One region of the Bacillus sp. 05T21 genome, then DNA from elsewhere that is predicted to be linked to it. Evidence: riboswitches for the same ligand, from Rfam matches in the RefSeq annotation. Region 1 holds a riboswitch; the other holds the start of a gene.

Region 1 (16,586 bases):
AGGACCAAATATACTGTTCAAAAAAAATACATAGTTTTGGAAAAAAAATGAACAAACTTTATTATTCTTGTGAAGCATAATATGGGAAGTGGAACGTTAAAAAATGCTTAATTAAACGAGGATAGGTGCAACATTATATTGTAGAAGGGTAGGTGTAAACCGTTGTGGTAAAAGTACGCAGCGGGTAGAAATGGAAAATGAATCAAGAATTTTAATTGTAGACGATGAGGATCGTATTCGTCGTTTATTAAAGATGTATTTAGAAAGAGAGCAATACACAATTGAAGAAGCGGATAATGGTGATACAGCTTTAGAAATGGCGTTACAAAATGATTATGATTTAATCCTACTGGATATTATGATGCCTGGTAAAGATGGTATCGAAGTGTGTAAAGGGATTCGTGAGAAGAAAGCGACGCCAATTATTATGCTGACAGCAAAAGGTGAAGAAGTAAATAGGGTACAAGGGTTTGAAGTTGGAACTGATGATTATATTGTAAAGCCGTTTAGCCCGCGTGAAGTAGTACTTCGTGTGAAAGCGGTATTACGCCGTGCTGTACCAACGACATTCTTTACACAAGATACAACGACGAAAGATGTTACTGTTTTCCCTCATTTAACAATTGATAATGATGCGCACCGCGTTACAGCGGATGGTAATGAAGTAAACTTAACACCGAAAGAATATGAATTACTATTATTCTTAGCGAAATCCCCGGATAAAGTTTTTGACCGTGAGCAATTGTTAAAAGAAGTATGGCAATATGAGTTCTTCGGAGATTTACGTACAGTTGATACGCATGTAAAGCGTTTACGTGAAAAGTTAAGTAAACAATCACCAGATGCAGCGAAGATGATTGTTACCGTTTGGGGCGTAGGTTACAAGTTTGAGGTTGTGAACGACTGATGCTTTGGAGAAGTGTAGTAGGGAAGTTATGGATGACCATATTACTTCTCGTTTCGTTTGTTCTTGGATTTGTTGCGATTTTACTTTCACAGTTTTTTAGAACATATTATGTTGATATGAGTGAAGCTAGGCTTCAAAAAGTTGCAACTAGTGTTTCAGAGTTAATTGAAGAAGGTGCCGATGTAAAAACGATTGAGAATATCGCGTACAAATTCTCTGATCCACTTTCAAGAATCATTATTGTAGAAGATGGTAAGGAGATTTCCTCTTCTCCGAAACAAGAAGGGTTAGTTACTCTAACAATAGATAATTTAAAAGAAGATAAAGAATTAGCGGCTGTATTTAAAGACAAAAAAGAAATTAAAAATAACATTAGAAAAGCTTCTAATAGTAGGAAGAATAAAAATACTGAAAATGATATTATGATCGTCGGGAAACCAGTACAGTCAAAAAATCAAAGTGCAGTGTTTGTATATGAATCATTGCAAGTTCCAATACAAGGTATGGAGAGAACGACTGATTTTATTTTCTTATCAGCCGGGATTGCGATTATTTTAACAACTTTCTTTGCATTTTTCTTATCTACTCGAATTACGGCACCGCTTCGTAAAATGCGTGAGGTTGCATTTGAGGTAGCGCGCGGGAAATTTGATACGAAAGCCCCTATGGTGTCGCAGGACGAAATTGGTGAGCTTGCAACTGCTTTAAATCAAATGGGGAAACAGTTGAAGTTTAATATGAATGCCCTGCAGCAAGAAAAAGAGCAGTTAGCTAGCATTTTGAGTAGTATGGCAGATGGTGTTATTACGTTAAATCAAGAAGGTGAAGTCGTTGTTATCAACCCACCGGCAGAAAACTTCTTACAAGTTTGGCAAGAAGAAAAAGAAGTAGAGTTAATTAAAAAACTGCCTTCTGAACTTGTTGAACTATTCCATCTCGTTGTAGAAAGTGAGCAACAACAAGTTGTTGAAATTAATTTGCAAAAAGGTAACTACGTAGTTCTTATGACACCGCTTTACAATCAAACAAAAATTCGTGGAGCTGTAGCAGTATTGCGAGATATGACGGAGGAGCGTCGTCTTGAGAAAATGCGTCAAGACTTTATTGCGAATGTATCACATGAACTTCGTACACCGATGGTAATGCTTCAAGGATATAGTGAAGCAATTTTAGATGATATTGTGCAAACGAAAGAAGAAATTAATGAGTTTGTTCAAATTATTTATGATGAATCTGTTCGTTTAGGTAAACTTGTAAATGAGTTATTAGATTTAGCCCGTATGGAAAGTGGACATGTAGAGTTACATATAGGTGAAGTAGATATTCATCCATTTGTCGAAAAAATTGGCCGTAAATTCCAGGGGATTGCAAAGGATAAAGAAGTCCAATTAACAGTGGATTTCCAAAGTCCAATTGCACAATATCCGTTTGATGCAGACCGTATGGAACAGGTACTGACGAATTTAATTGATAATGCAATCCGTCATACAAATGCAGGTGGACATGTTACACTTGTAATTAATACGAAAAATAGTGGCCTTACTTTCGAAGTGCAAGATTCAGGTGTTGGTATTCCAGAAGAAGATATTCCGTTCTTGTTCGATCGATTCTATAAAGCTGATAAAGCGAGAACTCGCGGGAAAAAAATTGGAACAGGACTCGGGCTTGCGATTGCTAAAAATATTGTTCAAGGTCATGAAGGGAAGATTTTTGTATCAAGTGTCGTTGGAGAAGGAACTACATTCTCTGTATATTTACCAAATCGTATAATTTAGATATATATGTTTTTAAAAAGTTGATCATGAATAAAAGCTTTACTGTTTTTTATTTTTTTGTAAGTGCAATTAAATAAAGAATGGTAGAGTTTTTTTCTTTAATAATCAGAATGAAAATAAAAAGAGAGGTGTCATAATGAAATGAAACTTTATACAAAAACAGGTGATAAAGGGGAAACGAGTGTCATAGGTGGCCGAGTGGATAAAGATCATATACGTGTAGAAGCTTATGGAACAATTGATGAGGCGAATTCTCATATCGGATATGCCATGTCTAAATTACAAGAGGAATGTTTTCGTAACATTTATAACGAACTTGAAAATATTCAACATGAACTATTTGATTGTGGAGGGGATTTAGCAATAGTAGAGAAGAAAATCCCTTATAAAGTAACGATAGAGATGGTCGAGTATTTAGAGAGTCGAATTGATTCGTATACAGAAGGAGCGCCGCCTTTAGAGCGTTTTATTTTACCAGGCGGTAGCGAGATATCGGCTGCACTACACATTGCACGTACAGTTATAAGAAGAGCAGAACGTTGTATAGTGTCATTGCAAAAAGAAGGAGAAACCAATGAAATTGTTCTAAAGTATGTAAATAGGTTATCTGATTATTTATTTGCGCTTGCTAGAGTAATAAATGCGCGTTTACAAGTGAAAGATGTGGAATATAACCGCAGTGCACTTGTTTTTCGTAATAAAGAAGAGAAGGAAGTGGAGTAATACACTTTCTTTTTTTTGTATACTTTTTTCTGTAATATCCCACAATAGAGAAGGTATGACGGTTATTAGAAAACGGAGGATGTATATGAAAGCGTTAAAATGTGGCGTGGTGATATTGAGTGTATTATTTTTATCTCAATTACATGTTTACGCTGAAGGGAATCAGTGGATATGGCCTGTTGATGGGCAGATAAGTGATTATTTTGGGACAAGACATGGGAAACACTATGGTATTGATATAGCTGCGCCAATTGGAACGCCTGTTGCAGCTATTCAAAATGGTAAGGTGACAAAGTCTTATTTTTCAAGTAGTTATGGAAATGTTGTGTTTATTAAACATGGAGAATATGAGGCTGTTTATGCGCATTTAAATAAGAGATATGTAGTTCAAGGTGATAACATTTCAAAAGGAGAGCTAATTGGAGAGGTAGGGAATACAGGAGAATCGCGAGGAGCGCATTTACATTTAGAAGTGCATCAAGGGAGATGGACGATGGAGAAAAGGAATGCGATGAATCCGTTGCTTGTTTTAAATGAACAAAAAAATCAAGTTGTGTCATCATCACTATATATTGTACAAAAAGGTGATACTTTAGTGGGTATTGCCCGGAAATTTAGTATGACAGTTGAGGAAATTAAAGTGAGGAATGGATTGCGACAAGAGCAAATCTATCCGAACCAACAACTATACGTCAAGTAAAGGCAACGTCCCAAAAGCATAACTTTTGAATAAATTTATTTTCTTCTTATTTAAGATTGCGATAGTAAATGAAATTATATCGACATTTCGACAAGAAATGTCGACTAATAATAAAATGCGACAGTAAGAGCAACCTATCCTTAACGAAAAACCGTCCCAAAAGATCTTTTGGGACGGCTTCTTTTACCAAAAAATAAAGACACATATAAATCCAGTAATAGCTAAGTAGCTATATAAGTAAAAGACTTTTGTTCTTGTTTTTTCTTTTGTCCGAAATAGTACGATAGTTGGTTCGATTAGACCAATTGTAAGACAAAGTAAACCAAGAAGCATAAAGCCAATTGAAAGAGAATACAGGGCGATTTGTGGTGCTTGAAATGGAATCATCCATTTTAATAAAAATGCAATAAGTGCAGTGTAACAAATGCTACCGATGTATTTATTCAATGGTGTATCAGAACGGAAGCCAGGAAGTTTCTTGGAAAACGGACGGGAAACAACTTCCGTTTGTAAAGATGTATGTTCTTCAATTATTTTTTGAGCTTCTTTTCCTTTTTGGAAAAGGGATAAAATCCAGTTTCGCTCACCTTGGAAAATAAATTGAGAAGTTGTTAAATAGTGATCAACTTTTACCTTATTCCAACTCTTCCATGGATGACGCTCACACAATTTTAATTTACTTTCTGTTTTTTTATCATACTGATAAATACTTATGCCATCTTGGTCAAAAGTAGCGTAGTATGTCTCTCTTGAGAATGTGCCTAGATCAATTGGACAGTAGAAAAGTAATTCTTTTTTCAAATAAAAGTATTCTTTTCTTAAGTTCTTTTTCATTGCTTCTCGAATAGAGTGTCTTTTATCTTTCTTCATGACATTTCCTCCATAACTCAGAAAATGTTCTTATCTTAACAATTCAACATCTTATCACTTTTGACGACATATGACTAGGGGGATTCATAGGAGAAATACCGAATTATAAAAAATATGGGTTGTATTGTAAAATATAGTGATCGTTTCTTTAATTATATAAAATTAATAACTTATTTTTAGTAAGTTACATTTTTTTTGTTCACAATACGATCATGTTGTTGTATAATGAAGTGGAAAATAGAATATCGGTCTATCTTCGGGGCAGGGTGAAAATCCCGACCGGCGGTGATGAACAGTTAATAATTTCGTTCTAAGCCCGCGAGCCGTTAAGGCAGGATTTGGTGTGATTCCAAAGCCGACAGTACAGTCTGGATGGGAGAAGATGGAGGTTCAAGCGTTCAAAAAAGATAAGTATTTGAACGTCTGTTTGATGTGCCTTAAAATTCTCCCTTTGTGTAAATCACAAAGGGTTTTTTCGTTCTATGAAAAATAGGCATAGCAGAACCTTTCCACTTTCCATGAGAAGATCGATGGAAAAGGAGAGAGAAAGATGAAACAAAAAAACAGTGTAGTGCAGATGGTGAGTGTAGCGATGCTAAGTAGTATTGCGTATTTACTAATGATGTTGGATTTTCCATTCCCAGGGCTTCCGCCATTTTTAAAAATTGATTTTAGTGATGTGCCAGCTTTAATTGCGGCAATAATTTTTAGTCCAATTGCAGGTGTAATTGTAGAAGCGATAAAAAATATTTTGCATTACGGAATTCAAGGAAGTTTAACGGGAGTACCAGTAGGAGAAGTAGCAAACTTTATAGCGGGATGTTTATTTATTGGTCCAGCAGCATTCTTATTCCGAAAGTATCGCACAGTAAAAAGTTTAACGACAGGATTAATGTTAGGTACAATTACTATGACAGTTATTATGAGTGTGTTAAACTACTTTATTATTTTACCAGCGTACACTTGGTTTTTAAATTCACCAGCTATGTCTAGTGATATTATGCGACAAACTATTGTAACGGCGATATTACCGTTTAATGTAATTAAAGGAATTGTTGTAACAATTGTATTTGTAGCATTATTTTCACGCTTGAAAGTATGGGTATTTGCAAAAATGAAAAATGCTTAAAAATATTAAACCATTGGCAGCGTAACTGCTAATGGTTTTTTTGTTAGTGAGAATGAAAAAGAGTGCAAAAAATCCCCCTCATACTTATGAGGGGGATTTTTTGAAGTTAATAAAAGACTATTCGAATTTTAAAGAGTCGCCATCAAATGATTCGTCAGCAACTTTAATTGAGTCAGTTGGACAACCTTCGAATGCATCCATCATATCTTCAATTAATACATCTGGAATTTCAACGATACCTTGGTTATCGTCTAATGTTACAAATGCAATGCCTTCATCATCATAGTCATAAATGTCTGGTGCAGCAGCACCACAAGCACCGCATGCAATACAAGTATCTTTGTCAACGATTGTATATTTTGCCATATTTTTTCCCTCCTGATAATATGTATGTGAAAAGTTCGCCAAAAAATTATAATCTTATTGTAAAACGGTTTTTAAAACTTTTCAACATAAAATTATAATGATAATGCTTATCAATTAGAGTGTCAACTTATTTTTGAAGTATTTCATAAGATTTTCAAAATACTTAAATGTTATTTCGTTTGATACAATAGAATATATAAAAGCATGTAGTGTGAATATGATAAGTTGAATGAATAGCAGTTAATGTGCAATCGTATTGAAAAAGGAATGAAGTTAGACTGAGAGGTGGAAGCGGTAATGCAGCTACAATATACTTTATTATATTGTTTAAAACAATTGAATGGTGAAAGAACCGTTTCTTCAATTTATTATTTACTAAAAGGAAAGAGATCGTCGCAAACATTACAAGATGGGAATATGTTTCAAATTTCTTTTTTGTTTGGGATTTATAAGTCATTAAATAGAGCTGATTATGATCAAGAAGTTGCAAAGTTGTTACAAACGGATTTAGTTCAAGGTATACATGATAATACATATGTGTTAACGACTGCTGGTAACGTGCAATTAAACAAATGGGAAGGTGACTTTGCCTTTCCCACATATTTAAATGGTTTACACTATGGTGAAATAGGTGAAACGTTTTGGAAGAGATTATCATTGATCGTTCAAACCATTTCGAATTTACAACAGGCGAATACGAAATTTATTCCAATTCAACAGGATACAGAAATAATGATGTGGGTGAAACGTTTTCTCACTGGAATACCGTATATGAGAAGTGAATTGGCTAAAAGATTATGGAAGGAAATGCATACTCTTTTACAAAAAAATAATCCAGTAGAGGCGACGATCGTAATATATCGGTTAACTGGGTATAAACGTATTGGGTGTACTTTACAACAATTAGCGGAAATTACGAAACAAGATATATTTCGAGTGTATTTTTTATTTTGGGGTACAATTCATTTCCTTATTCAAGAAGTTCGCAATAAAGAAAACGAGTTTCCATTATTAGCTGAAATTATATCGTATCCAAATGAGAAAGCTGATTTATTTAGTTTATCAACGAAAAAAACATATAATCTTTGGAGACAAGGACGCTCTTTAGAAGAAATAGCAACAATTCGGAATTTGAAGGTTGCCACGATAGAAGACCATTTTGTAGAAATTGCTTTACGAGAAAAAGAATTTTCTATTGAAATGTTTATGGAAAAAGAAAAAATGGAAAAAGTAACAAAAGTAATTGAGGCATTACAAACACGTAAATTGCGTGTGTTGAAGCAAGCGGTTGGAGAGGAAATCTCTTATTTTGAAGTACGTCTTGTATTGGCACGGATGGAGGGTATAAATGAAGCTTGAGGAATATTTATATAAGTGGTTTGGATATTCTGAATTTCGTCCGGGGCAAAAAGGAGTTATTACGGACTTATTGGAAGGAAAAGATGTTGTAGCAATGCTTCCGACTGGAAGGGGAAAGTCAATGTGTTATCAACTTCCGGGGCTTCTGCAAGAGGGTACGGTGCTTGTTGTATCACCATTATTATCTTTAATGGAAGACCAAGTTACGCAATTAAAGTATGTCGTGAAAAATCGAGTTATTGCATTGAATAGTTTTCGGACGTTAATTGAAAAAAGAGAAGCAATGAAAAAGCTATCTTTTTATAAATTTGTTTTCGTATCACCAGAGATGTTGCAGTCGGAACTTCTAATAAGAGAATTGAAAAAAATTCATATTTCATTATTTGTCGTAGATGAAGCGCATTGTATTTCACAATGGGGCTATGATTTTCGGCCAGATTATAAAAAATTAGATAAAGTAATTGAGAGTATCGGATCTCCGACAGTACTAGCATTAACAGCAACTGCGACAAAGGATGTACTGCGAGATATAGCGGAAAGTTTAAATCTAAAAAATATTGCTGAGCATGTGTACTCAATTGATCGTCCAAATATTGCGATGGAAGTGCAATTTGTGGAAACAATAGAAGAAAAAAAAGAGGCGCTTTTTGAGCATGTAATGTATTTGCAAGGGCCTGGTATTGTTTATTGTTCAAGTAGGGCCTGGACAGAGCGTTTAACCGAGTATTTAAGAGGAAAAGGAATTACAGGTGTAGCTTTTTATCATGGTGGTATGGAACATGAAGAGCGTATGTTAATTCAACAACAGTTTATGAATGACCAGTTGCAAATTGTAATATGTACAAGTGCTTTTGGGATGGGGGTAAATAAGGCGAATACAAGATATATTATTCATTTTCAATATCCGACAAATGTAGCTTCCTATTTACAAGAAATTGGAAGAGCGGGAAGAGATGGAGAATTGAGTATAGCCATTTTATTATGTAGTCCATTGGATCACGATTTGCCAATTTCAATCATTGAAGATGAATTACCAAGTAAATCGCAAATACAATTTTTATTTTCGTTACTACAAGAAAGAATGTTTCAAACGAAAGTATTACCATTAGAAGATGTAGAAGAAATTTGTTATAATGCAGCAAGATTTAATGAACAGTATTGGCGCTTTACACGTTATCATCTCGAACATCTTGGAATCATACAACAGCGAACTCTCATGCTAGAGAGCTTGTCAGATGAAATAATGCACAGATTAATAGCGGAAGTGGAAGTGAGAATACGTAATAAATATAGTGAGCTAGAAAATATGAAGTCATGGATACAAGTTCAAGGATGTAGACGTGAATATTTATTACAACAATTCGGTTATAGAAAAGAAAAAGAGATAGAAAACTGTTGTGATTACTGTGGTATTACAAAAACGGATTATAAAAAAAGACGAGCGCAACAGTTAGTTTTCGACTATAATTGGGAAACAGAGTTACAAAAGCTTTTCGGCCTAGGAAAGATGGAGGAATGATGAACATTCAAAGGCATAATGTTGAAGATATGAGTCCGAGAGAAATAAGACTGAATCTCTACATAACACAACTAATCATTATTGGTATCGGTTGTTTACTAGCATATATATTATTTCAAGATAAAAGAGAAGTTTACAGTTTATGGAAATGGGAACCGGTTTCTATACTTTTAATAGGTAGCTTGTTAGCGATTTGTATTGTGTTATTAGATTATGTTGCAATGCGAGTGTTTCCAGAATCTTGGTTTGATGATGGTGGCATTAACGATAGAATGTTTCAAGGGATTTCTGTCATGCATTTACTCGTTATCACGTTTATTATTGGTTTTGCGGAAGAGTTTTTATTTAGAGGGGTAGTGCAGACTCATTTCGGAATTGTAATAGCGAGTTTAATTTTTGCTGTGTTACATATTCGGTATATAACGAAGCCTTTTTTGTTTTGTTTCGTCTGCTTTATTAGTTTTGTTTTTGGTTATGTATTCGAGTGGACAGGAAATTTGTTTATAACAATCTTTGCACACTTTCTTGTTGATTTTATAATGGGGCTCCAATTAAGAAAATAAATGGAAGGTGGTGGTGAACAACATGAGAAAACGAATTCCTGATTTTGAAGAGGAGTTAGAAGTTGAGCAAGTGGAAGAAGATGAAAGTTTACCGCCGCGTAGTGAAATTCATAGAAATAAAGAGAACAAACCAAAGTTTAAAATGAATCACATTTTCGTCCGAGTGTTAACATTTTTGTTCATATTGTTACCTATTAGTATCCTATGGTATACGGATAAATATATACAGGTAAAAAGTGATAGTAATAATGCTGAGAAAAGTGCGTTTGAAGTAATTTTCTTTGATTCCGCTAAGACTGAATCAAAGAAGCAGTCTGAGAAAGTAGCAACTCATGTTGTGAAAGATGGAGAAACTTTAGAAAGTATAGCGAAGCAATATTTCTCAGATGAAGATGGGATAGAAATAATAAAAAAGTATAATGATTTACAAGAAGACGAAGTGAAGGTAGGACAAGAATTGAAAATTCCTATAAAAGATAAGTCCACGAAGTATGAGAGCTAGCTAAATGAGTGATATATAGCTCCACATAAAATTAAGGACTATACTTTACGAGGAGGGAGAGTAAAAAATATATGTCATGGATTATATTATTATGTACTCTCATATGCATTGGTTTTGTATGTCTTCTTGGAATGTATAAAGAAGCGATGCGTAATACAGTGTTGGAACATACTTTAGTATTCGAAGAATTTCCGGAAAGTTTTCAAAAAGTTAAAGTTTTTTTTATTTCGGATATTCATAGAAGGATCATTTCTAGCTCGCTAATTGAACGAGTGAAAGGAAAAGCAGATATCGTAATTATTGGCGGTGATTTAGCTGAAAAAGGAGTACCTTTATCGCAAATCTCTTTAAATATTCAAAAGTTAAGAGAAATAGCCCCTGTATATTTTGTATGGGGAAATAATGACTATGAAATTGAATATCACGAATTAGATGCTTTATTAATAGAAAATAATGTGAAGGTATTAGATAATACAAGAGTTGTATTTGAGTCTGAATTAGGAGAGAAAATTTGCTTACTCGGTATCGATGATGTTGGATTAGAACGAGATCGTTTAGATTTAGCGTTGTCTGATTGTAAAGAAGAAGGTTTTCGCATTTTAATTAGTCACAACCCAGATATAATAAAGAAAATGTCTGGTAATGAACAAATTTCGCTCGTATTAAGTGGACATACACATGGAGGCCAGATTCGGTTGCTTCCATCTGAAAAGTATTTAAAGGGTGGCGTATATAAGCATTCTAATACGACTCTCTTTGTTAGCAATGGGTATGGAACAACATTGTTCCCTCTTCGTTTTCGGGCACCTTCCCAAACACATATCATTACGTTATGCGGAGGGAAATAATGCCGAATTCAAATGGAAAATATAATATAAAAGCTGTCTCAAATATACTCGGAATTCAACCGAGTACACTTCGCGCATGGGAAAGACGCTATCATATTATTGCCCCAAAGAGAAATCGTGCGGGGCATCGTTTATATACAGAAGAGCATATTCATATTTTGAAATGGTTAATGAACAAAGTTTCTGAGGGGATGATGATTGGACAAGCAGTTCAGTTATTAGAAGGGAATCGGTTGCAGAACAACGTTCAAAAAGAAAAAATTACTGATACAGAAGTTGTTTTAGTGGACGATATACTACAAGCTTTGTTAGAATTTGATGAAATTACAATTTCTGCATTATTAAACGAGGTTTTTAGTATATATTCAACGGAAAAGGTTGTTGCAAGCATCATTCTTCAAGTGGCAAACAAGTTGTTAACTTTAAAAAGTAATAATGAGATTACAATGTCGCAATTCAAATATGTTGTATCATTCTTACAAACACGTTTAGGAATGATCTATCATAATGCGTCGGTGTATTCTTCCGTTAACAAAGTTTTCGTCTTAGAAAATAATATATTAAAAGGATTTATTTTCGCGACGTATTTACGACTAAAAGGATATCAAACAATGTATATGGGGACAAGTTTAGATGAAGAAGGTATTTTACTAGCTATTGAACAATTACAACCTAAATATTTGTTTATATCTTTTGATGATGAACGAGAACTTGAAGAGGCAGTAGAATTTATTGACTTGTTACAAGAAAAAAATGAAAACATCTCTGGTGGTTTTATAGGAAGAAAAGGTATTGGAGATCAATTAAATCTTCAAAATATCCTAATTGGTAACACGAAAGAAGAATGGGATGGATGGTTAAAGATGTCGGAATAGTCGTTCGAAAAGAACCATCTATTTTCTATTTCATATAATAAAAATTAGATGCAATGGTTACGTAGGGAGGGTATGAGATGAGACTGGAACGTTTAAATTATAATAAGATTAAAATTTTCCTAACATTTGATGATTTATCTGAACGAGGATTAACGAAAGAAGATTTGTGGAGAAATGCACCGAAAGTACAGCAACTATTCCGTGATATGATGCAAGAAGCAAATACAGAATTAGGGTTTGAAGCGGATGGACCGATTGCTGTTGAAGTATTTTCTCTACAAGCTCAAGGTATGGTTGTAATTGTAACAAAAGAAAATCACGAAGTGGACACAGAAGATGAGTTCCGTGACGAGTTTATTGAAATGCAAGTGACTCTTGATGAAAGTGAACATATACTTTACGAGTTTGCTACATTAGATGATGTAATCAATTTGTCAAATCGCTTATATAACCTTGGTGTAACTGATGGGAAGTTGTATACGTGGGATGATCGTTTTTATCTTTGGATAGAAGAAGAAGAGCAATTTCAATTATTGAAGGCGGATTTTATAGCTATTTTAGCGGAGTACGGTAATCCGTCAACAGCAACAATTTACCGCGTAATGGAATATGGTAAAGAATTAATGGATTCTCAAGCGATTGAACAAATATACAATTACTTTGTGAAAAAACAAAACCTCAGCTAATGTAACGTAGCTTGAGGTTTTATTTTTATTCAGCTGAAAATCTAAAATCTATAAAACGAAGTGTAGGTAACAAGACTAGCCGATCTGTATGTTAAAATGTAATCAGTATTTCTTGATGAAATAATTGTTTTATCGAATGTATTTTGATGAAAATAAAAAATATTTAAATATTTAAGTATTTTACTTTTCTAAAAGCAATAAAAGGACTATAATAATAGTGAAAACGCTTGCAATACAAAATAGTTTGTATATATTTGTTAGCGTTTTCTATTGCATTCCAAATTTAACGGTGTATACTAGGCAATGAAGGTTTACTAAACAAGTGAAATTACAGGGGGTTTACTTACTATGGTAGCCGAAAAGGGAACTCAAACGAAAACACAACAACAAGGGGAACAACATTTTGAATTGTTAAATTCAACACAAATTGTAATTAATGAAGCATTAGAAAAATTGGGTTATCCAAACGAAGTATATGAATTATTGAAAGAACCAATTCGTATGATGACAGTGAAAATTCCAGTTCGTATGGATGACGGGACTGTTAAAATATTTACAGGATATCGTGCACAACATAATGATGCTGTTGGTCCAACGAAAGGTGGAATTCGCTTCCATCCAAACGTAACAGAAAATGAAGTGAAAGCACTTTCTATTTGGATGAGTTTAAAATGTGGTATTGTTGATTTACCATATGGTGGAGGTAAAGGTGGAATCATTTGTGACCCACGTGAGATGTCTTTCCGTGAATTAGAAAGATTAAGCCGCGGTTATGTACGAGCAATTAGCCAAATTGTTGGTCCGACAAAAGATATTCCGGCTCCAGATGTATTTACAAACTCACAAATTATGGCATGGATGATGGATGAGTATAGCCGTATCGATGAATTTAATTCACCAGGATTTATTACAGGTAAACCACTTGTATTAGGTGGATCACACGGACGTGAAACAGCGACTGCAAAAGGTGTAACAATTTGTATTCGTGAAGCTGCGAAAAAACGTGACATTGATATTAAAGGTGCACGCGTTGTTGTTCAAGGATTTGGTAATGCGGGTAGCTTCTTAGCTAAATTTATGCATGATGCAGGCGCGAAAGTAATTGCAATTTCAGATGCTTACGGTGCACTACATGATCCGAATGGATTAGATATTGACTACTTACTAGATCGTCGCGATAGCTTCGGTACTGTAACAAAACTATTTAATAATACAATTTCAAATACAGAACTGTTAGAACTTGATTGCGACATTTTAGTTCCTGCTGCAATTGAGAACCAAATTACAGGAGAAAATGCTGATAAGATTAAAGCGAAAATTGTGGTTGAAGCTGCAAATGGTCCAACTACATTAGAAGCAACAAAAATCTTAACAGATCGTGGTATCTTACTTGTTCCAGACGTATTAGCAAGTGCTGGTGGCGTTACGGTATCTTACTTTGAGTGGGTACAAAATAACCAAGGTTACTACTGGACTGAGGAAGAAGTAGAACAACGTTTAGAAAAAGTAATGGTAAAATCATTCGATTCAATTTATGAAACATCACAAGTTCGTAAAGTGAACATGCGCTTAGCTGCATACATGATTGGTGTTCGTAAAATGGCTGAGGCTAGTCGCTTCAGAGGTTGGGTATAATATATAATGTTTTGAGAAAACGTGATTTCCTTTCGAGGGAATCGCGTTTTTTTGTTGAAGTATTAAATGAGGTGTTGTATATGGGGAATGAAATAATGGAACGAGTAGACCAATTAGAAGAAAAGGTTAAGGTGTTAGAGGGTGAACTTGCAAGAGCTAAGAGAGCCCGAAAAACAAGTGTCGTTAGGGTGTTCGGCGAAGGATTATTGTTTTTAATATTTGGTGCAGTTGTAGTTGGACCAATTATCGCGTTTATATTCACAATTATTACTTGGTTTGGTGAAAAATAGAATAAAAAATAAAAAAGAACGCTTGTTCTGCACGAACAAACGTGCTATACTTTCCTTAGATAAGCAAAACGGAAATGATTTTAAGGAGAGATAAATGATGAAAATGACAGTAGACCAAAGATTTATGATGCCAGCAGATGTTGTAGAACGAGTGGAAGTATTACGAAACAAACAAAGCAAGCGTGGCACATTATTACAATCGGTAAATAAATTTTTCGGTTTAGATACGAAAGAAGATTGTATTTGGTTTTACGGTTTTTATGGAGTGGCTGTAAGTATTGTATTATTTATGGTATTCACATCAAATATTTTCGATGTTCTCTTCGCATAAGAAATATGCCATAAGGACACTGCCACCGAATACATATATAAGGAAGTAAGGTAATTTTTTAGAGCGGGAGTTGGTAGTAATGGCGATGTTCCCTATAGAGCGTAACTATATTGGGTATGGAAATTCACGACCAGGAATTCCTCTTTCAAAAGTAAGATTTATTGTAAGTCATGACACGGGGAACCCTGGTAGCAATGCGATAGGAAATCGGGATTACTTTAATGAAATACAACCGAAAGCTTCAGCGCATACATTTATTGATGATAAAACAATATTAGAAATTGTCCCTATAAATGAAGTTGCGTACCATGTTCGATACAATGTGCCAACGGATAATGAGTTATTCGGTTATGATGCGAATAAGGCTGCAATTGGGGTTGAACTCTGCTATGGTGGCGACGTAAACTTTTGGGAGGCGTATACTCGTTTTACGTGGTATCACGCTTATTTATGTCAAAATTTCGGTTTAAATCCTAAAAAGGCTATTGTGTCACACAAAACGTTGGATCCTACTCGGAAAATCGATCCTGAGAATGTATTAGGGCAACAAGGAATTAAATTTCAGCAGTTTTTAGCAGATGTCTATCGGATGTATGTTTCGTTTAGATGACAAATATATGAAAAATGAATACAATAAAGATAGATGCCTACTGCTGTAAGTAGGTTTTTTCTTGTTTATATAAATAGAGCAGAGGTAGAAGACTAGGAGTGAACTAAGTATGCAAAAAGAAACAGTTATTATTATCGGAGGCGGTCCATGCGGATTAGCAGCGGCGATTTCGTTGCAAAAAGTGGGGTTAAATCCGTTAGTAATCGAAAAAGGAAACATTGTAAATGCAATTTATAATTATCCAACTCATCAAACATTTTTCTCCTCTAGTGAAAAATTAGAAATTGGTGAAGTTGCTTTTATTACAGAAAATCGTAAGCCATTTCGTAATCAGGCGCTTGCGTATTATCGTGAAGTAGTAAAGCGTAAATCTATACGTGTAAATGCATTTGAACGAGTGGAACAAGTTCAAAAAGATGGTGATGTTTTTAAAGTTGAAACGACGAAGCGTGACGGAAACAAAGAAATATATGTTGCGAAATACATTGTTGTCGCAACTGGATATTATGATAATCCGAATTATATGAATGTACCTGGTGAGAAACTTGAGAAAGTAGCTCATTATTTCAAAGAAGGACACCCTTATTTTGATCGAGATGTCGTTGTAATAGGTGGTAAAAATTCAAGTATAGATGCAGCGTTAGAGCTTGTTAAATCGGGTGCACGTGTAACAGTTCTATACCGTGGTGGGGAATACTCGCCAAGTATTAAGCCGTGGATTTTGCCGGAATTTGAGGCGTTAGTACGAAATGGGACAATTCAAATGCATTTCCATGCGCATGTAAAAGAAATTACTGAGCATACGTTGACGTATACAGTAGATGGTGAGGCAAATACAATTCAAAACGATTTTGTATTTGCTATGACGGGTTACCATCCAGACCACAGCTTCTTAACA
Region 2 (16,586 bases), on a different contig from region 1:
TGGAATCGGCAAAAGAACATATTATGATTTCAAAATTAGAGGAGCTCATCCAAAATGAATCAAATGTGGCGCACGCATCTTCAATCTAAAGTAGAACAATTAAAGGAGCAAGGGCAGTATCGTAATTTACATGTAACAGAGAAAGCGGAAGAGACATGGCTTATTCGAAATGAGAAAAGGATGCTAAATTTAGCATCAAATAATTATTTAGGGTTAGCTGGAGATGAAAGGTTGAAAGAAGCTGCTATTGTCTGCACAAAAAAATATGGAACTGGAGCGACTGCCTCTCGTCTCGTTGTAGGAAATTATCCACTGTATGAAGAGGTTGAGAGAAGTATATGTGATTGGAAAGGTACTGAAAAAGCTTTAATTGTAAATAGCGGGTATAAAGCAAATGTAGGTGCTATATCTGCTTTAGCCTGTCGTCACGATATGGTTTTTAGTGATAAATTAAATCACGCAAGTATTGTTGATGGAATTATATTAAGCGGAGCAGAGCATAAAAGATATCGTCATAATGATTTGGATCATTTAGAAAAGATGTTGCAAATAGCGTCACCAGAAAAGAGAAAATTAATCGTAACAGATACGATTTTTAGTATGGATGGAGATATTGCATATTTGAGAGGCTTAGTTCAGCTGAAAGAGAAATACGGGGCAATCATTATAGTTGATGAAGCACATGCAAGTGGAATATATGGAATCGGTGGAGCCGGATTATCTCATGTAGAAAAAGATATTGCTCAAAAAATTGACATACATATGGGGACGTTTAGTAAGGCTTTAGGGTGTTATGGTGCGTATTTAACGGGTGATTCCATTTATATAGAGTATTTACAAAATATGATGAGAAGCTTGATTTTTACTACAGCTTTACCACCAGGAACATTAGGGGCGATCCGAAAAGCAATTGAAATTGTGAAAGAAGATAACGAAAGAAGAGAGCGACTTATAGAGAATGGTGCATATTTCAGGACGCATTTACAAGAAGTTGGTTTTGATATTGGGAATAGCTCAACTCATATTGTACCGATTGTAGTTGGATCAAATGAAAATACTTTACGGTTTAGTGAAAGGTTACAAGAGGTAGGTATCGCAGCCATTGCAATTCGTCCGCCGACTGTTCCAGTTGGTAGTTCTCGAGTCCGTTTTGCAGTTACGTCACAACATACAATAGCCGATTTAAAATGGGCTATTCAGCATATTATACGCATTGGTAAAGAAGAGGGGTTTTTAGTATGAAAGAGCTAAAGCTTATTTTTATTCCAGGATGGGGAATGGAAGAAGGTGTTTGGACTTTGGTTCTGCCGTATTTTACAGGATATTCTGTTCAATGTATAGATTGGCGTAACGTGAAAGAACAAAGTGAATTTGCAGGGCGAATAATAGATGTAGCGCAGGATGAAAATGTAATTTTAGTTGGATGGTCACTAGGAGCGTTAGCGGCAGTACAAGCTTATAAAAAGATTAAGGCCCAAGGTATGGTACTAATTGGTGGTACCGCTAAATTTACCAATACAAGTGACTATACAAGTGGATGGAATTCCTTGCATGTAGAACGTATGAAAAAGAATTTAACGAGAAAAAAAGAAGATACTTTGAAGCGTTTCTATGAAAATATGTTTACAAAAAGTGAGCTGAGGGAGAATACGAGTTTTGAAGAGATTGCGCAGAAGTTTAAAGGAGACTCGATTCAGTCTTTACAATTAGGCTTAGATTATTTAATAGAAACAGATATGAGAAATGAAGTAATAGATATGAAAGCCCCGCTGTTACTCCTTCATGGAGAGCAGGATGTAATATGTCCATTGTCTGCAGCCCATAGTATGGCGAATAATACGAATGCCAATCTAAAAGTAGTAAGCGGTGCTGGGCATGCATTATGTGTAACGAATTTTGAATATTGCGCAAATGAAATCATTCAATTTGTAGAGGGGATACGACATGATCAACAAAACGTTACTGCAAAAACGGTTTAACGGGGCGGCTGTATCCTACGATCAATATGCAAATGTACAAAAAAAGATGGCGCATTCGTTACTTTCTACATTGAAGGAACGATATAGTGAAACATCATCGATACGTATTTTAGAACTTGGATGCGGGACAGGATATGTAACAGAGCAATTATCAAATGTATTTCCGAAAGCTCATATTACAGCTGTGGATTTTGCTGATGAGATGATTGCAGTAGCGAAAACTAGAAAAAGTTTGGAAAATGTGATGTTTCGATGTGAAGATATTGAACAATTAAAATTAGAAGATTCATATGATGTCATTATTTCAAATGCGACATTTCAATGGCTTAATGATTTAAAAGAGACAGTGAAAAATTTATTTAACTATTTGTCTGAAGAGGGAATGTTATTATTTTCAACGTTTGGTAATACGACTTTTCAAGAATTGCATACGTCTTTTCAGCGTGCTAAGAAAGAAAAGGGGATACACAATTGTGCTTCAATTGGACAACGCTTCATTTCGAAAGAACAGTTAGTGAATATATGTGAAATGCCATTAGGAAATGTACATGTTTCTGAAACATGTTACATAGAAAGATTTGCAGAAGTTAGGGAGTTTCTACATTCTATTCGAAAAGTAGGAGCGACCAATAGTAATGAAGAGTCTTATTGTCAAAGCCCTTCACTCTTTCGTACGATGCTTCGTATATACGAAAGAGACTTCACGGAAAAAGAAGGGATAGTAGCAACATATCATGCTTTATTTACGTATATAACAAAAGAGGGGAAGAGATGAAATGAAACAAGTACAAACAAAAAGGGATTGGAAAAAACTTGCATACGACGTAGTAGAAGAGAAAATGATTACGAAAGAAGATGCAATTGCAATATTAGAAGCTGATGATACAGAGGTTTTAGAAATTATGAATGCAGCTTACATCATTCGCCATCATCATTTTGGTAAGAAAGTAAAGTTGAACATGATTATAAATACGAAATCTGGATTATGTCCTGAAGATTGCGGGTATTGTTCACAGTCTATTATTTCAGAAGCACCGATTGATAAGTATGCATGGTTAACACAAGAGAAAATTGTTGAAGGAGCGCACGAAGCAATTCGTCGTAAAGCAGGTACATATTGTATTGTTGCATCTGGTCGTCGTCCGACGAATAAAGAAGTAAATCACGTTATTGGAGCAGTTAAGGAAATTCGTGAAACGACAGATTTAAAAATTTGCTGTTGTTTAGGATTTTTAAATGAAGATCAAGCAGGTCAGTTAGCAGAAGCTGGTGTGCATCGTTATAATCACAATTTAAATACGCATGCCAACAATTATGATAGCATTTGTTCAACGCATACGTATGACGATCGTGTTGATACAGTCCAAAAAGCGAAGCAAGCCGGTATTTCTCCATGCTCTGGAGCAATTTTCGGAATGGGAGAAACGATTGAACAGCGCGCTGAAATTGCATTTGAATTACAACGTTTAGATGCGGATTCTATTCCATGTAATTTCCTTGTTGCTGTAAAGGGTACTCCGCTTGAAGGACAAAAAGAATTAACACCTGTAGAATGTTTAAAAGTGCTGGCGATGATGCGTTTTGTAAATCCAACAAAAGAAATTCGTATTTCAGGTGGTCGAGAACTTAATTTACGTTCTGTACAGCCACTTGGTTTATTTGCAGCAAACTCTATCTTTGTCGGGGACTATTTAACAACAGCTGGACAAGAGCCGACTGCGGACTGGGGTATGATTGAAGATTTAGGATTTGAGATTGAAGAATGTGCACTATAAGATAGATGAAAAGCAAACTCTTTAAAGGGGTTGCTTTTTTTTGTAAATAAAATGTAATAAAAGTCCATTAACGCTTGATAGTAGTCACTTTTGGACGAGAAAAATAATTTTGTGGACGAATTTTCCAAGCCCTAATTGTACATAGTAAAAATGTAATTTATATCGGGTTGGAGGATTTTACATGTACAAATACATATTAACTATTATGACCTGTCTGATTTTAATAAAAGCGATAAGTGCTGATGCAGTTAAGGCGGCTGAAAATCCTGAACAAAAAGAAATGCAACAAAGAATTGAACAGCATTTTCGAACGAAAGCTGAACATTTTGGGCTTGAAACAGAAGGAAAAGATTTAAAAGAAGTGAGGAAGGAAATTTCTATTATAGAAGAAGCGGAAAAGAGAGAAAATGTGTGGAGAACAGCACAAGCTCTTCGTATAAAAACAGAAGGAAAAACGATGGATGAATTAATAGAAGATGTACGAAAAAAGGTGAGAAAATAAAAAAAGAGGCCGTAGCCTCTTTTTTAAGCCCATTGTTTTGATAAATGAGCCATTTCGATCGCAGCAACTGCCGATTCATATCCTTTATTACCAGCTTTTGTACCTGCACGTTCAATCGCTTGTTCAATTGTTTCTGTCGTTAATACACCGAAAATAACTGGAATGTCCGTTTGTAGTGATAAAGACGCAACACCTTTTGCTACTTCATTACAAACGTAATCGTAATGTGTTGTAGCACCGCGAATTACTGTACCTAATGTAATAACAGCATCATATTTTCCGCTATTCGCCATCTTTTTAGCGATTAAAGGAATTTCAAATGCACCAGGAACCCATGCAACATCAATATCATTCTCTTCTACACCGTGACGCTTTAATCCATCTAAAGCTCCGCCAAGTAACTTACTTGTAATAAACTCATTAAAACGTCCAACAACAACCCCAACTTTTAATCCTGTACCAACTAAATGACCTTCGAATACCATAATGTATCTCTCCTTTAATTATAAAGTGAAACTATAATCAGTGGGGGGATTCATCCCCCGCTGATTATTAGTTGAACCAATCGGGCCTTTACGGGCAGTTGATCTCCCACCTAACTTCTTTGCTCCAGCCGAATTTTGAGGTGGGAGTTTTACTGCCCGTTAATGCGGGATAAGTTTAGTAAATGTCCTAATTTGCTTGCTTTCGTTTGTAAATACGTTTTATTTTCTTCTTTTGTTGGCATTTGCAACGGTACACGCTCGGTTACTTCTAAATCGTAACCTTGTAAGCCAGCAATTTTTCGTGGATTATTCGTTAATAATCGTAAACTTTGTAAGCCTAAATCTTTTAAAATTTGAGCGCCAATACCGTAATCACGAAGATCAGCTGGGAACCCAAGTTTTTCATTTGCTTCTACAGTATCTAACCCTTCTTCTTGTAACTTATAAGCGCGAAGCTTATTCAGAAGGCCAATGCCTCGTCCTTCTTGTCTCATATAGAGAAGAACACCTTTTCCTTCACGCTCAATTTGAGCAAGTGCAGCATGTAGCTGTGGTCCGCAATCACAGCGGCACGAACCAAATACATCTCCTGTTAAGCATTCTGAATGAACGCGTACAAGTACAGGTTCGCCTGTTGAAATATCACCTTTTACGAGCGCGATATGTTCTTTCATATCTAATGAGTTAGAATAGCCAATTGCATGGAAAGTACCGAAATCTGTAGGTAATGTAATTTCCACTTCTCTTGTCACAAGTGTTTCGTGATGGCGGCGATAAGCAATTAAATCTTCTATTGTAATCATTTTTATATCAAATTGTTTTGCGCACTCTAGTAAATCAGGTACACGTGCCATCGTACCGTCCTCATTTATAATTTCGCAAATGACTCCAGCTGGTTCTGCTCCGCAAAGTTTGGCTAAATCGACAGCGGCTTCTGTATGACCAGCACGGCGCAGTACACCGCCTTCTTTCGCAATTAATGGAAAGATATGTCCAGGGCGATTGAAATCAGAGCCTTTTGATGCAGGGTTTAACAATTCTTGTATCGTAGTTGCACGTTCATGAGCACTAATCCCTGTTGTTGTAGAAACATGATCAATGCTCACTGTAAACGCAGTGTGATGTGAATCTGTATTATGAGATACCATTGGTTCTAACTGTAGACGTTCTGCGTACTCCTCCGTAATGGGTACACAAACGAGACCACGACCGTGTGTAATCATAAAATTAATCGTTTCTGGTGTAATGTACTCTGCTAAAGCAATAAAATCGCCTTCATTTTCTCGGTTTTCATCATCACATACGATAACAACTTTTCCTTGTTTTAAATCTTCTAGAGCTTCTTCAATACGATGAAACATTGTGCTTCCTCCTTATAGAAATCCGTTTTCTTGTAAAAAGCTTTCGGTCATTGAACCAGTTCTTTTTGCGGGCTTTGAGATAAAGCGTTCAATATATTTTCCAATCATGTCACACTCAATGTTTACGATGTCCCCGGCTTTTTTTTCTCCGATTATAGACTCGCTTACTGTGTGGGGGATGAGTGAAATTGTAATTGAAGATTCGTCTATATCAAATATTGTTAAGCTAGTGCCATCAACAGCAACGGATCCTTTATGCAAACAATAGCGTAGTAATTCATCAGAAATTGCTATTTTGTAATAGATGGCATTGTAATGTTGTTTTTTAGTTAAAATCGTACCGATGCCATCGATATGTCCGGTGACGAAATGTCCACCGAATCGTCCGTTTGCAGCCATCGCCCGTTCTAAATTCACTTTGGCACTTGGCTTTAGCATACGAAGTGATGTTGCTTTCATTGTTTCAGGCATTGCGTCGACAGTGAATGAAGTAGTCGTAAAAGTAGTTACTGTTAAGCAAATGCCGTTAACTGCGATACTATCACCTAATTTGACATCCGATAAAATTTGCTTTGCGCTAATAGTTAGCTTCATTGCTTCACCACTTTGAGTCATGCTTGATATCGTTCCTAACTCTTCTACGATTCCTGTAAACATTCCGTCACCTCGCTTTTTAAGGTTGCAACAATTTTTATATCATTACCGATTTGTTTCATCTCTTGAATTGTTAAGGAAAGTGCATCTTGTAACTTCGAAAAACCAGCTCCACCAAATAAGGTGGGTGCATCTTTTCCACCAATTAATTTCGGGCTTATATAGGTCACGATTTCATTAAAACTATTTGTTTTTAAGAAGTTTGCATGCACCGTTTGACCACCTTCAACGAACAGAGAAAGAATTTGTTTCTCACCGAGCAGGGATAGGACATCTTGTATTTCAATTTGCTGTGTTTTCATTTGGAATACAGCTATATTGTTAGATTCATAAGACGCTATTTTCTCTTTGTTTACATCCTTACCGACAATAATCCATGTCGGAGTTAAGCCATCTGTTATGACATGAGAAGATGGCGGCGTTCGTAAGTGGGTATCTAAAATAACGCGTATAGGATGTTTACCTCCGTTTGAAATTCGTGTTGTTAAGTGTGGATTATCAGTTAGAACTGTATTCACACCGACTAGAATAGCATCATGTATATGACGATATTGGTGAACGTCAGCGCGTGCTTCTTCGCCTGTAATCCACTTACTTTCACCGGTTACAGTTGCTGTTTTTCCATCTAAGCTCATTGCTGTTTTTATTGTTACAAAGGGACGTTTCGTTTTCATATAGTGAAAAAAGTATCGATTTAATAAAGTTGCTTCCGCTTCAAGAACACCAGTAGTTACCTCGATTCCAGCTTCTTCTAATCTCCTTTTTCCATTACCAGAAACGAGTGGATTGCAATCAAGAGTGGCAATTACAATACGCTGAACTCCCTTTTTAATGAGTAATTCACAGCAAGGTGGTGTTTTTCCAAAATGGCTACACGGTTCAAGTGTTACATAAACAGTAGCACCTTTTGCTTTTTCACCAGCCATATGAAGTGCATGAACTTCGGCATGTTCTTCACCAGCACGCAAGTGAGCTCCCATTCCTATGATGTTTCCATCTTTTACAACAACAGCACCAACCATAGGATTTGGACTTGTCTGTCCGGATGTACCTTGTGCTAACTGCAAGGCAATCCTCATATATTCTTGATCTGTCATTCTCTTCACCTCTCCTGAAAAAATCAAAAAACCCCAAGGATTTTATATCCTTGGGGTTTGGGAGACGTGATTTCTAGAAATATAGTTCGAATACGAAAGTATAGGAAAGAAACCTAACGATGACTGATATTTTGGCATAAGGAAAAAACCTAGCAAAATATCAAATTCTTTCAACGCTAGTCGTATCTTTTTATTTCAGTATAGAAACATAAGTATACAAAATAAAACATATATAAAGAGTCAAAATGAATCTTTAAAAATATGCATACTGAAATAAAAGTGTATTCGCTATATAAAATTACTAGAAAACATATCCTTCTCCCATCCAGACTATACTGTCGGCCCTAGAGTTTCACTAGATCCACCGTTTTCGCGTTGAAAACGGGTCACGGACTTAGAAGCTATCGCTTCATCACCGCCGGTTGGGAATTTCACCCGACCCCGAAGGATGTTGTTTGCTCACATTATAGCACAAAAAAGAAAAAAGCAAAGTGGAAAATATTCGAATGTGAAGAATTGTGTGAAAATATATGCCGATTTGAATGGGGACGAAAGTAATAGAAATGTTGAAAGGGGAAGGGCTGTATAGGCTTTGATCAAAAGAAAAAACATGCACAAAAAAATGTGCATGTTACGTCCAAAATTACTCTGCCTCTGGTGCTCTAACAACAGACTCGAATTTTCCTTTATGCGAAGCATCGCAATAAGGCATGTTTTTTGATAAACCACAACGACATAAAGAAAATGCCGGTTTTGCTGGGAATACATTCCCTTGTGAGTCAACTAATTCCACGTCCCCTGTAACGCGAAAAGAGCCATTATCATTCACTTTAATTTGTACTTTTGCCAACGTTATCCCTCCTTTCCAAACGCTTACTCTCATCATATAATTAGGGAGAGTACTTGACAATATAAAAAGAGCACTTTGTTTGAGAGAGAAGAGAGTGTTATAATAGTTTTTATAACTGACTAGAGTAAGGTGACGAAAGATGGATAAAAAATTACACACACTACAAAATATTGCAAATGAGCGCACATGGGCATCATTTTTGAATGATAATCATCCATATAGTTTACTTCATTGGTCAATCGCAGGTGTAGGACAAGAACCGAAAGATGTTTGGTTACTTCAAGATGAGGTAACTTTTCAAACGACGGAATTCCCAACGCTAGACGAGGCAGTAAAGTGGATTTCTGAAAATATGGAACAAGTTACAGACGTTTTAGCGCAGTAAAAAAACAGGCTTATGCAAGCCTGTTTTTTGTTTCTTTTACATATGTGTTTAAAAATTGATCGATGGCATCTTCGTACTCTTCTTTATTTTCATTATAAGAGCAAGCGTGTGCACCATGTTCTGCAATATAAAGCTGTTTATTATTTTCTTTCGCTTCATAAAGTGATTTCGTCATATCAGATAAAATATAGTCATCATCTTTACTATGAATAAAGAGAACCGGATTGTTAATATTTTTTATACAATCAATTGGTGAAACTTCACGAATTGTATAGCCATCACGAACTTTTAAAAAGGCATTTGCTAAAGGTAATAAAGGCCATTTTGGCAAATGAAACTCAACTTTCAAACGATGTTGTAACTGTCCATAAAAATCAGAGAAAGGACAATCAGCAATATAAAAATCAGCACCATCTTCTACAAGTCCTGCATATTGAAGAAGAGTTGCAGCACCCATAGATTCACCATGAATTCCGAGTGTAATATTCGTTCCGAAACGATCTTTTAGCCAGTCAACTACTGACTTTAAATCATGTTTTTCATAATAGCCATAACTTGTTGTTTTACCACCGGTTTTACCATGACGGCGATGATCATAAATAAATACGTTATATCCTCTATTTAAAAATAAGTTTGCATATTTAACGGAATTCATTTTATTTACAGTCACACCGTGGCAAAAAATCATAAATTTATTGGAATGACCAGCTGGCATGTAATATCCGTGAAGTTCGTATCCGAATTGAGAAGGGATGTGAACCTCTTCTTTTTGAATAGCCTTAAAATCGTCCAAATGAAAATGCTTTTTCGTTTCGCGTTCTAAAACTTCTTCCTCTGTTTTTTTCTTCAAGTACATAACTTTATTTGTAAAGAAAATCCCAATCGCAGTTAGTGCGCCTAGTATAGTAAACAATGCTGTAAAAAAACGTTTCATACTTTACCTCATCCTCCAAATACCTCTACATGTGATACACTAACATTGTATCACAATGATGTGAAAAGGGGAGAAATCGTGTATGGTTCATATACAAAAAATCACACCAGAAATGAAAGAAGCAATTCAGGATTTTATGTGTGAAAACTGGGGAAGCTCAATGATGGTCTCGCGAGACAGAGTACATCAATTAGAAGAATTACCTGGTTTTATTGCACTTAGAAATAACAGGATAGTAGGAATTGTAACATATAAAGTGATAGAAAACATGTGTGAAATTGTATCGTTAAATAGTTTTGAGGAAGGGAAGGGGATTGGTACAAAACTGGTGGATTGTGTATTGCGAGTGGCAAAAGAGAACGAATGTAAAAAAGTGTGGCTTATTACGACGAATGATAATATGAACGCACTTCGTTTTTATCAAAAACGTAACTTCATGATGACGAACTTATATATTGATGCGGTAAAGGAAGCACGAAAAATAAAGAAAGAAATTCCATTTATTGGTTATGATAATATCGCAATTTCACATGAAATTCAGCTGGAGTATAATTTGTAAGCAAAGTGGAAGTCATGTAACAATTTTCAGAAATTTAAAACAATAACCTTGACGAATGTTATATTTTGGTTTAGTTTATAATTGTAATCTATTACCATATTAAGGGGTGACGATGTGGCAACTATACGTGATGTTGCAAAATTGGCCGGTGTTTCAGTCGCAACCGTTTCAAGAGTCATTAACGAAAAAGGATATGTCCATGAAGATACGGTGAAACAAGTAAAAAAAGCAATTGAAGAGTTACAATATAGACCGAATGCTACAGCAAAGCCTTTATTTAAACAGCCTTCAACGATGATTGCATTACTTGTAGATAATTTGCATAATCCATCATACATCACTTTGCTCCGTTTCGTTGAGGAAATAGCATATAAAGAAGGGTATCAAGTAATAGTTTGTAATATAGAAAATAAGAATAGATACATAGATATGTTGGAGCAAAATAACATTGCAGGCGTTATAATGACGAAATCTGTTTTTCGAAGTATAGGAGAAATCTCACTTCCTTTCGCTGTGCTTGAAGAACGACAATCTCTGACTAGTTATTATGAAAGTGGGCAGAAAGCTGTTTCTTTATTAAAAGAGAAAGGCTGCCAGTTTCTTGCTTATATCGGTGAGGGAGTAGAGAGTGAAGAAATGGAAGAGCATGTGGCAGGATTTTTAGATACTGCTTGGAAAGAAGGACTTTCTTATCGAGAGGAAATTGTACAAGGGTATACGAATCAACAGTTTCTTGAATGGTTACAAAAGCATCCATACATAGATGGGGTTGTAGCTTCAAGTGATAAGGTCGCTATTGAGCTAATCAGGGCGGCGAAAACTCTTAATATTCATATACCAGGTAAGTTACAAATCATTGGATTTAACGGGAGTGTAGAGGGTGAATGGATAAGTCCATCATTAACGACGATTGGAAGTTATATCGAAGAAAATGGGGAAATAGCTTTTCAACAGTTAATAGGAAAAATAAAGAAGAAACAAGTGCGACAAGAAGAAGTGGAAACAGAATTTAGGTGCATTGAGAGAGAAACAACAAAGTAAAAGGTGCGTTTTTAAAACGCACCTTTTATAGTGTAATTGCGGCAATAAAGCCGAATATAAGTAACGGTATATTATAGTGTAGAAATGTTGGGACACATGTATCCCATATATGATGGTGCTGACCATCAGCATTTAAACCGGACGTTGGTCCAAGTGTACTATCAGATGCTGGAGAACCTGCATCACCAAGTGCACCAGCTGTACCGATAATTGCGATTGTAGCCATGGGACTAAATCCGAGCTGGACGCATAATGGTACGAAAATTGTTGTTAAGATTGGGATGGTTGAAAAGGAAGAGCCAATTCCCATCGTAACGAGAAGTCCAATAATGAGCATAAGAAATGCAGCAAGCGGTTTATTATTTCCGATTATATGTGCACTCGTTTGCACAAGAGATTCAACATGTCCAGTTTTTCGAAGAACAGCGCCAAATCCAGCGGCAGAAATCATAACAAATCCGATAAAGGACATCATACGCATTCCACTCGTTAAAATAGCATCGGCTTCTTTAAGAGGGAGGCTACCGCTAACTGATAAGACGATAATACCTGCTAAAGCACCAAAAATCATTGATTCTGTTGCTAATTGCACAGTTAATGTAGCGAGTATTGATAATAAACCCAAAGTAATGCTTCTTTTCGTATAGGGAACGATTTCATTCTGTGCAGAATGAATTTGTTCTGTTTCATATGTACGTGGTTTTCGGTATGTAATGAAAACCGCTACACATAATCCGATAATCATACCGATTGCTGGAATAGTCATCGCTTTTGGAATAAGTGCGACATCAAATGTAAGACCGCTTTGCGCAGCATTTGTTTGCAATACGTCATGATAAATTTTTCCGAACCCTGCTGGAACCCACATGTAAGGGGTAATTAACCCAAATGTAATAAGACATGTTACAAGCCTACGATCCACCCTCAGCTCATTTAATACTTTTAAAAGTGCTGGAATTAAGATTGGGATGAAGGCGATATGAACAGGGATAATATTTTGTGAGAAGCAAGCCATTGTTAAAATGATAAATAATATAAGTATTTTAGAATAGACTTGTTTTTTCGTGTCTTGTTCGTTGCCGATCCATTTTAAAGCTGATTGGATCATTGCATCAGGAAGTCCTGTTTTTGAAAGGGAAATAGCAAATCCACCGAGCATTGCGTAGCTTAATGCGATAGGAGCACTGTTCCCAAGACCGGCTGTAAAAGTACTAATTGTTTCTGAAATACCGAGTCCGCCGATAAGTCCGCCTGTTAAAGCTCCAACGATAATGGCGACAATGACTTGGACACGTAACAAACTAAGCAGTAGCATGACTGCTACTGCGATGAGTACAGCGTTCATAATAAATGTAATCTCCCTAATTTTTATTCTGTTAAGGCAAGCAAGTGTTTGTAGTGACATATACTTGCGACATATCATTATAAAATGTTTTCTATGAAATGTAAAAGCGCCTTTTGTTATTAATGTTGAAAAGATAGTTCTTGTTTAATTGATTGTAAAGATTTAGCGAATAACTCAGGCTCTTCTAAATCTGGAGAATGTGCCGAGTTTGGAAACCAAATCATCTTTTTAATAGGAGCTTGAATGATATCGCAATATTGTTGAACGAGTGCATAAGGAGTTTGATAATCATAGCGACCAGAACAAAAATAAACAGGAACAGATAAACTTGAAATAGATGAAAAGAAATCGATTGTCAGCATCTCTTCCCATAAAACTCCGGATTTTAAATTTCCTGCGAGAAATTTGAACCAATCTAATAGCGTATATTCAGGAGAAAAGAAGCCTTTTCGTATGAAAGAAAAGGAAGATCCATTTTGGATTGCTCCTCCGAATGTACCAAGCCACTTTCTTTGAATAATGAGGCGTCTCGTATCTAAAAAGGGTGGTTTCCCTAATTTTAAAAGAGAAGCTAATGCCTTTTTATGGTCATGTTTTTTGGCAGAGCTAATTAAATGTTGATATAGTAATTCTTCATTTTGCTTCATATGTACGATTTGACCGATGCCGATGTATGCTTCTATATATTCGGGACATTGATTAGCGATTTGTAGTCCGATAATACTTCCCCAAGAATGACCAGCGAGAAATAGTTTTTGCTTATTAAAGCGTTTGAGAAGATATTGAATAACCTTTTTTGCATCTGAAAAAAATTGATCAATCGTAAGATTTGTTTGGATGTCCCGCCATAAAAAGGATTTACCTGCCCCTCGCTGATCCCAATTAATAACGATAAAGTGCTTTTCTAACTCTTTTTGAAAATGGCGAATAAAGCCGATTTGTGCCATACCAGGACCGCCGTGACAGCATAATAAAATAGGCTGTTCCACGTTTTGGCCGCGTATAAGGAGAGATTGTTTCCGGTCATTAATCATAACGCTTTCTATCGTAGCGATACTGTTAGGGATTAGTTGCTTCTTTTCGTTGTAAAACTGAGGGGTATGGCTACGAAAAAGCATATGTAAACCTCCTTTTCTTAAATGGTATGAATCGCACAGGCTCTTTCTTTTGCATATACTACTAGAAAATCATTGTATCATAACATACTGGTTTGATTTCAAGTTTAGGCGATTAAGAGAGGAGGGAGAATGTGACGATTGGAGAAATTATTGATTCTTTAAATAGACGCGAATCAATCGCTATTATAGCGAAACGGCTTGAAATGAGCCCATATACATTATCAAAGAAATTAAGGGTGATTGGATATGAATATGATGGAGAGCAGAAAAAACGTATCTTTATAGGTGATGGTGAAGAGCCACGTCATTTGCAAATCCAAGAAGCTACTGCCCTTCAATATGCAAAAACAGACTATCAATTACTAATTTATGAACAATTACAAAGCATTTATGAATTGCTAAGAAAAAGAGAAGAAGTAAGTGTTCAAATTATAAGTAAGAGCACAGAGAAAAAGAAACGAACCTTTTCGATTAATATAGAAGTATTAGCAAGACTAGATGTTATATCGGAATCAAAAGGGATTCAAAAGTCTAAAATTGTAGAAGAAGCACTACAGGAATTTTTGCAACGGTATGATGTTAATCATGAAACGTATCCAGAGAAATAAAAGAAAGGATACTATGTTCCATATAAGAGCGTGTATCCTTTCTTTTATTTCATTTTTTGTTTTGTTTCGAAAAGTAATATAGGAACCAAACGGCATGATTTTGTTCATCAGCTGCTGCGCGCCGAAATGTTTCTTTCACTTGTTGATTTGTCGTTTCGTCTGCAATTTCTAAGTGAAAATCAACTGTTCGTTGCTCATCTTGCCGAATTTCAAGGGTTTGATTTCGTTCATTTATGTCTGGAGCTAAAGTAGCTAATCTAGCATAAAAATGAATGGCGCTATATTCTCCGTTAATTGCTTTCTCAATACTACGAATGTGTTTGTCGTTTTGTCGATACAATGTATCGTCATTGTTTGATGAAAATACATACAAATCTTCCCATTATAGTTTTCTATATACTACGAAGAAACAAGGGGCTATGTGCGTATCCTTTACTGCACTAGAAGAATGACAATACGTATGACTCTAAAAGAAGAAGCTCCTTGCATATAAAAGGAGCTTCTTCTTTCGAGTGTCACGCACTAGTTTGAATAGTATTTAATTGTTTTTTTGAATACGTCCATCAATAATCGGCTGAATTGGTTCTTTCACTTGTTTTACATAATCGACTAATGCTTCAAAATCGTTTGGACCAGTTTCAGCATTTTTTCCATTTTTAAAGGATACGAATCCATCACCGCCAGAAGCTAGGAAAGCATTTGCAACTACGCTATACGTTTTAGAGGGAACTAATTCTTCACCATTTGTTAAACGGATATTCGTAACCTTTTCGTTATTTGGTTTATTTGCATCCCAAGTGTATTGAATACCTGAAATTTGAAGCATTCTCGTTGCTCCTTTTTGCCATTGTTGATTTAATATATCACGAATATCTTGACCTGTTAGATCTACTTTAATTAATTGGTTTCCGAAAGGCTGAATGCCGTATAATTCGCCCCATGTAATATCTCCAGCGTCTAGATCATTACGAATTCCACCAGGATTCATAAGAGCGATTTGTGTTTGCATAGTTTGGCGCTGGGCATCCGCAACTAAATTTCCAAGTGTAGATTCACCAGCATCGTTTTGTTTACGGTCGATAGGTGCTGTAGATTTTCCGACTACTTCATTTACAAGAGGTGCGATTTTTTCTTTATATTGATCTAACTTTTGTTTTACTTGTTTATCAGGCTCTACACCTTCATGGTACGTTGTAATAACTTCAGCTTTTTTCTTCACAATATCTTTTGTTTTTCTATCAATCGTTACATCTACATCAGAGAAAGCCATCCCGTAAGAGTTCGCCTGCACGATAAGTTTATTATTTACAGTACCATTTACGTACGTATGACTATGTCCGCCGAAAATAACATCAACTTCTGGATCTGTTTCATTTGCAATTCGAGTGAGGTCTCCATTTGTTACACCAGACTCATCAGTTGTTCCGCCGACATGTGCAAGGACTACGATAGATTTAACGCCGAGACGCTTTAATTGTTGTGTGGATTTATTAATAGCCTCTACTTCATCAGTGATTTCTACATTTTTAAGCATAGTAGGCATAACGACATTTGGTGTATCCGTTGTAACAACTCCAATGAACCCTACAGGAACTCCGTCAACCATTTTTACAGTGAATGGTGGTAAAAATAAGCGGCCAGTTGATTTATTATAGAAGTTTGCAGCGACATAAGGGAAGTTTGCTCCTTTGAAATTCCCTGTTTTTTCGTGATATCCACCGTAAATGAGGCGTTTCATTTCATCGATACCTTCATCAAATTCATGGTTTCCGATTGTACCAACATCAAACTTTAAGTCATTTAAAAATTCAATTGTTGGTTCGTCTTGTAATAATGCGGAAACTGGTGGGCTGGCTCCGACAATATCACCGGCATGTACGAGAAGTGTATTAG

Evidence for each region. A riboswitch is a leader RNA that binds a small molecule or an ion and turns the genes downstream of it on or off. The one in region 1 is predicted to bind FMN.
Region 2: it holds a riboswitch for FMN, as region 1 does, so the genes downstream of both, ribD (bifunctional diaminohydroxyphosphoribosylaminopyrimidine deaminase/5-amino-6-(5-phosphoribosylamino)uracil reductase RibD) here and AC1DKZ_RS05845 (ECF transporter S component) in region 1, are expected to answer to the same signal.

The regions. Positions count from the first base shown of each region.
Region 1 covers NZ_JBFTMD010000002.1:170,450-187,035, reverse strand. Annotated here, with positions in the region: gene resD (DNA-binding response regulator ResD) at 191-907, shown strand; gene resE (sensor histidine kinase ResE) at 907-2,682, shown strand; gene AC1DKZ_RS05860 (cob(I)yrinic acid a,c-diamide adenosyltransferase) at 2,824-3,405, shown strand; gene AC1DKZ_RS05855 (peptidoglycan DD-metalloendopeptidase family protein) at 3,491-4,105, shown strand; gene AC1DKZ_RS05850 (hypothetical protein) at 4,289-4,975, opposite strand; FMN riboswitch at 5,224-5,363, shown strand; gene AC1DKZ_RS05845 (ECF transporter S component) at 5,526-6,104, shown strand; gene AC1DKZ_RS05840 (ferredoxin) at 6,222-6,470, opposite strand; gene AC1DKZ_RS05835 (YpbB family protein) at 6,768-7,829, shown strand; gene AC1DKZ_RS05830 (RecQ family ATP-dependent DNA helicase) at 7,819-9,348, shown strand; gene AC1DKZ_RS05825 (CPBP family intramembrane glutamic endopeptidase) at 9,348-9,911, shown strand; gene AC1DKZ_RS05820 (LysM peptidoglycan-binding domain-containing protein) at 9,934-10,413, shown strand; gene AC1DKZ_RS05815 (metallophosphoesterase) at 10,485-11,261, shown strand; gene AC1DKZ_RS05810 (MerR family transcriptional regulator) at 11,261-12,136, shown strand; gene AC1DKZ_RS05805 (genetic competence negative regulator) at 12,214-12,822, shown strand; gene gudB (NAD-specific glutamate dehydrogenase) at 13,171-14,457, shown strand; gene AC1DKZ_RS05795 (hypothetical protein) at 14,538-14,747, shown strand; gene AC1DKZ_RS05790 (DUF3961 domain-containing protein) at 14,842-15,078, shown strand; gene AC1DKZ_RS05785 (peptidoglycan recognition protein family protein) at 15,158-15,688, shown strand; gene AC1DKZ_RS05780 (YpdA family putative bacillithiol disulfide reductase) at 15,798-16,586, shown strand, end outside.
Region 2 covers NZ_JBFTMD010000001.1:434,934-451,519, reverse strand. Annotated here, with positions in the region: gene bioD (dethiobiotin synthase) at 1-89, shown strand, start outside; gene bioF (8-amino-7-oxononanoate synthase) at 55-1,242, shown strand; gene AC1DKZ_RS02340 (alpha/beta fold hydrolase) at 1,239-1,979, shown strand; gene bioC (malonyl-ACP O-methyltransferase BioC) at 1,945-2,754, shown strand; gene bioB (biotin synthase) at 2,756-3,754, shown strand; gene AC1DKZ_RS02325 (hypothetical protein) at 3,936-4,256, shown strand; gene ribH (6,7-dimethyl-8-ribityllumazine synthase) at 4,280-4,741, opposite strand; gene ribBA (bifunctional 3,4-dihydroxy-2-butanone 4-phosphate synthase/GTP cyclohydrolase II) at 4,891-6,102, opposite strand; gene ribE (riboflavin synthase) at 6,115-6,759, opposite strand; gene ribD (bifunctional diaminohydroxyphosphoribosylaminopyrimidine deaminase/5-amino-6-(5-phosphoribosylamino)uracil reductase RibD) at 6,741-7,853, opposite strand; FMN riboswitch at 8,163-8,306, opposite strand; gene AC1DKZ_RS02300 (CDGSH iron-sulfur domain-containing protein) at 8,497-8,703, opposite strand; gene AC1DKZ_RS02295 (DUF2552 family protein) at 8,843-9,088, shown strand; gene AC1DKZ_RS02290 (alpha/beta hydrolase) at 9,099-10,022, opposite strand; gene AC1DKZ_RS02285 (GNAT family N-acetyltransferase) at 10,105-10,581, shown strand; gene AC1DKZ_RS02280 (LacI family DNA-binding transcriptional regulator) at 10,696-11,622, shown strand; gene AC1DKZ_RS02275 (Na+/H+ antiporter family protein) at 11,648-12,967, opposite strand; gene AC1DKZ_RS02270 (alpha/beta fold hydrolase) at 13,087-14,085, opposite strand; gene AC1DKZ_RS02265 (ribbon-helix-helix domain-containing protein) at 14,217-14,693, shown strand; gene AC1DKZ_RS02260 (ferritin-like domain-containing protein) at 14,743-15,066, opposite strand; gene AC1DKZ_RS02255 (bifunctional metallophosphatase/5'-nucleotidase) at 15,232-16,586, opposite strand, start outside.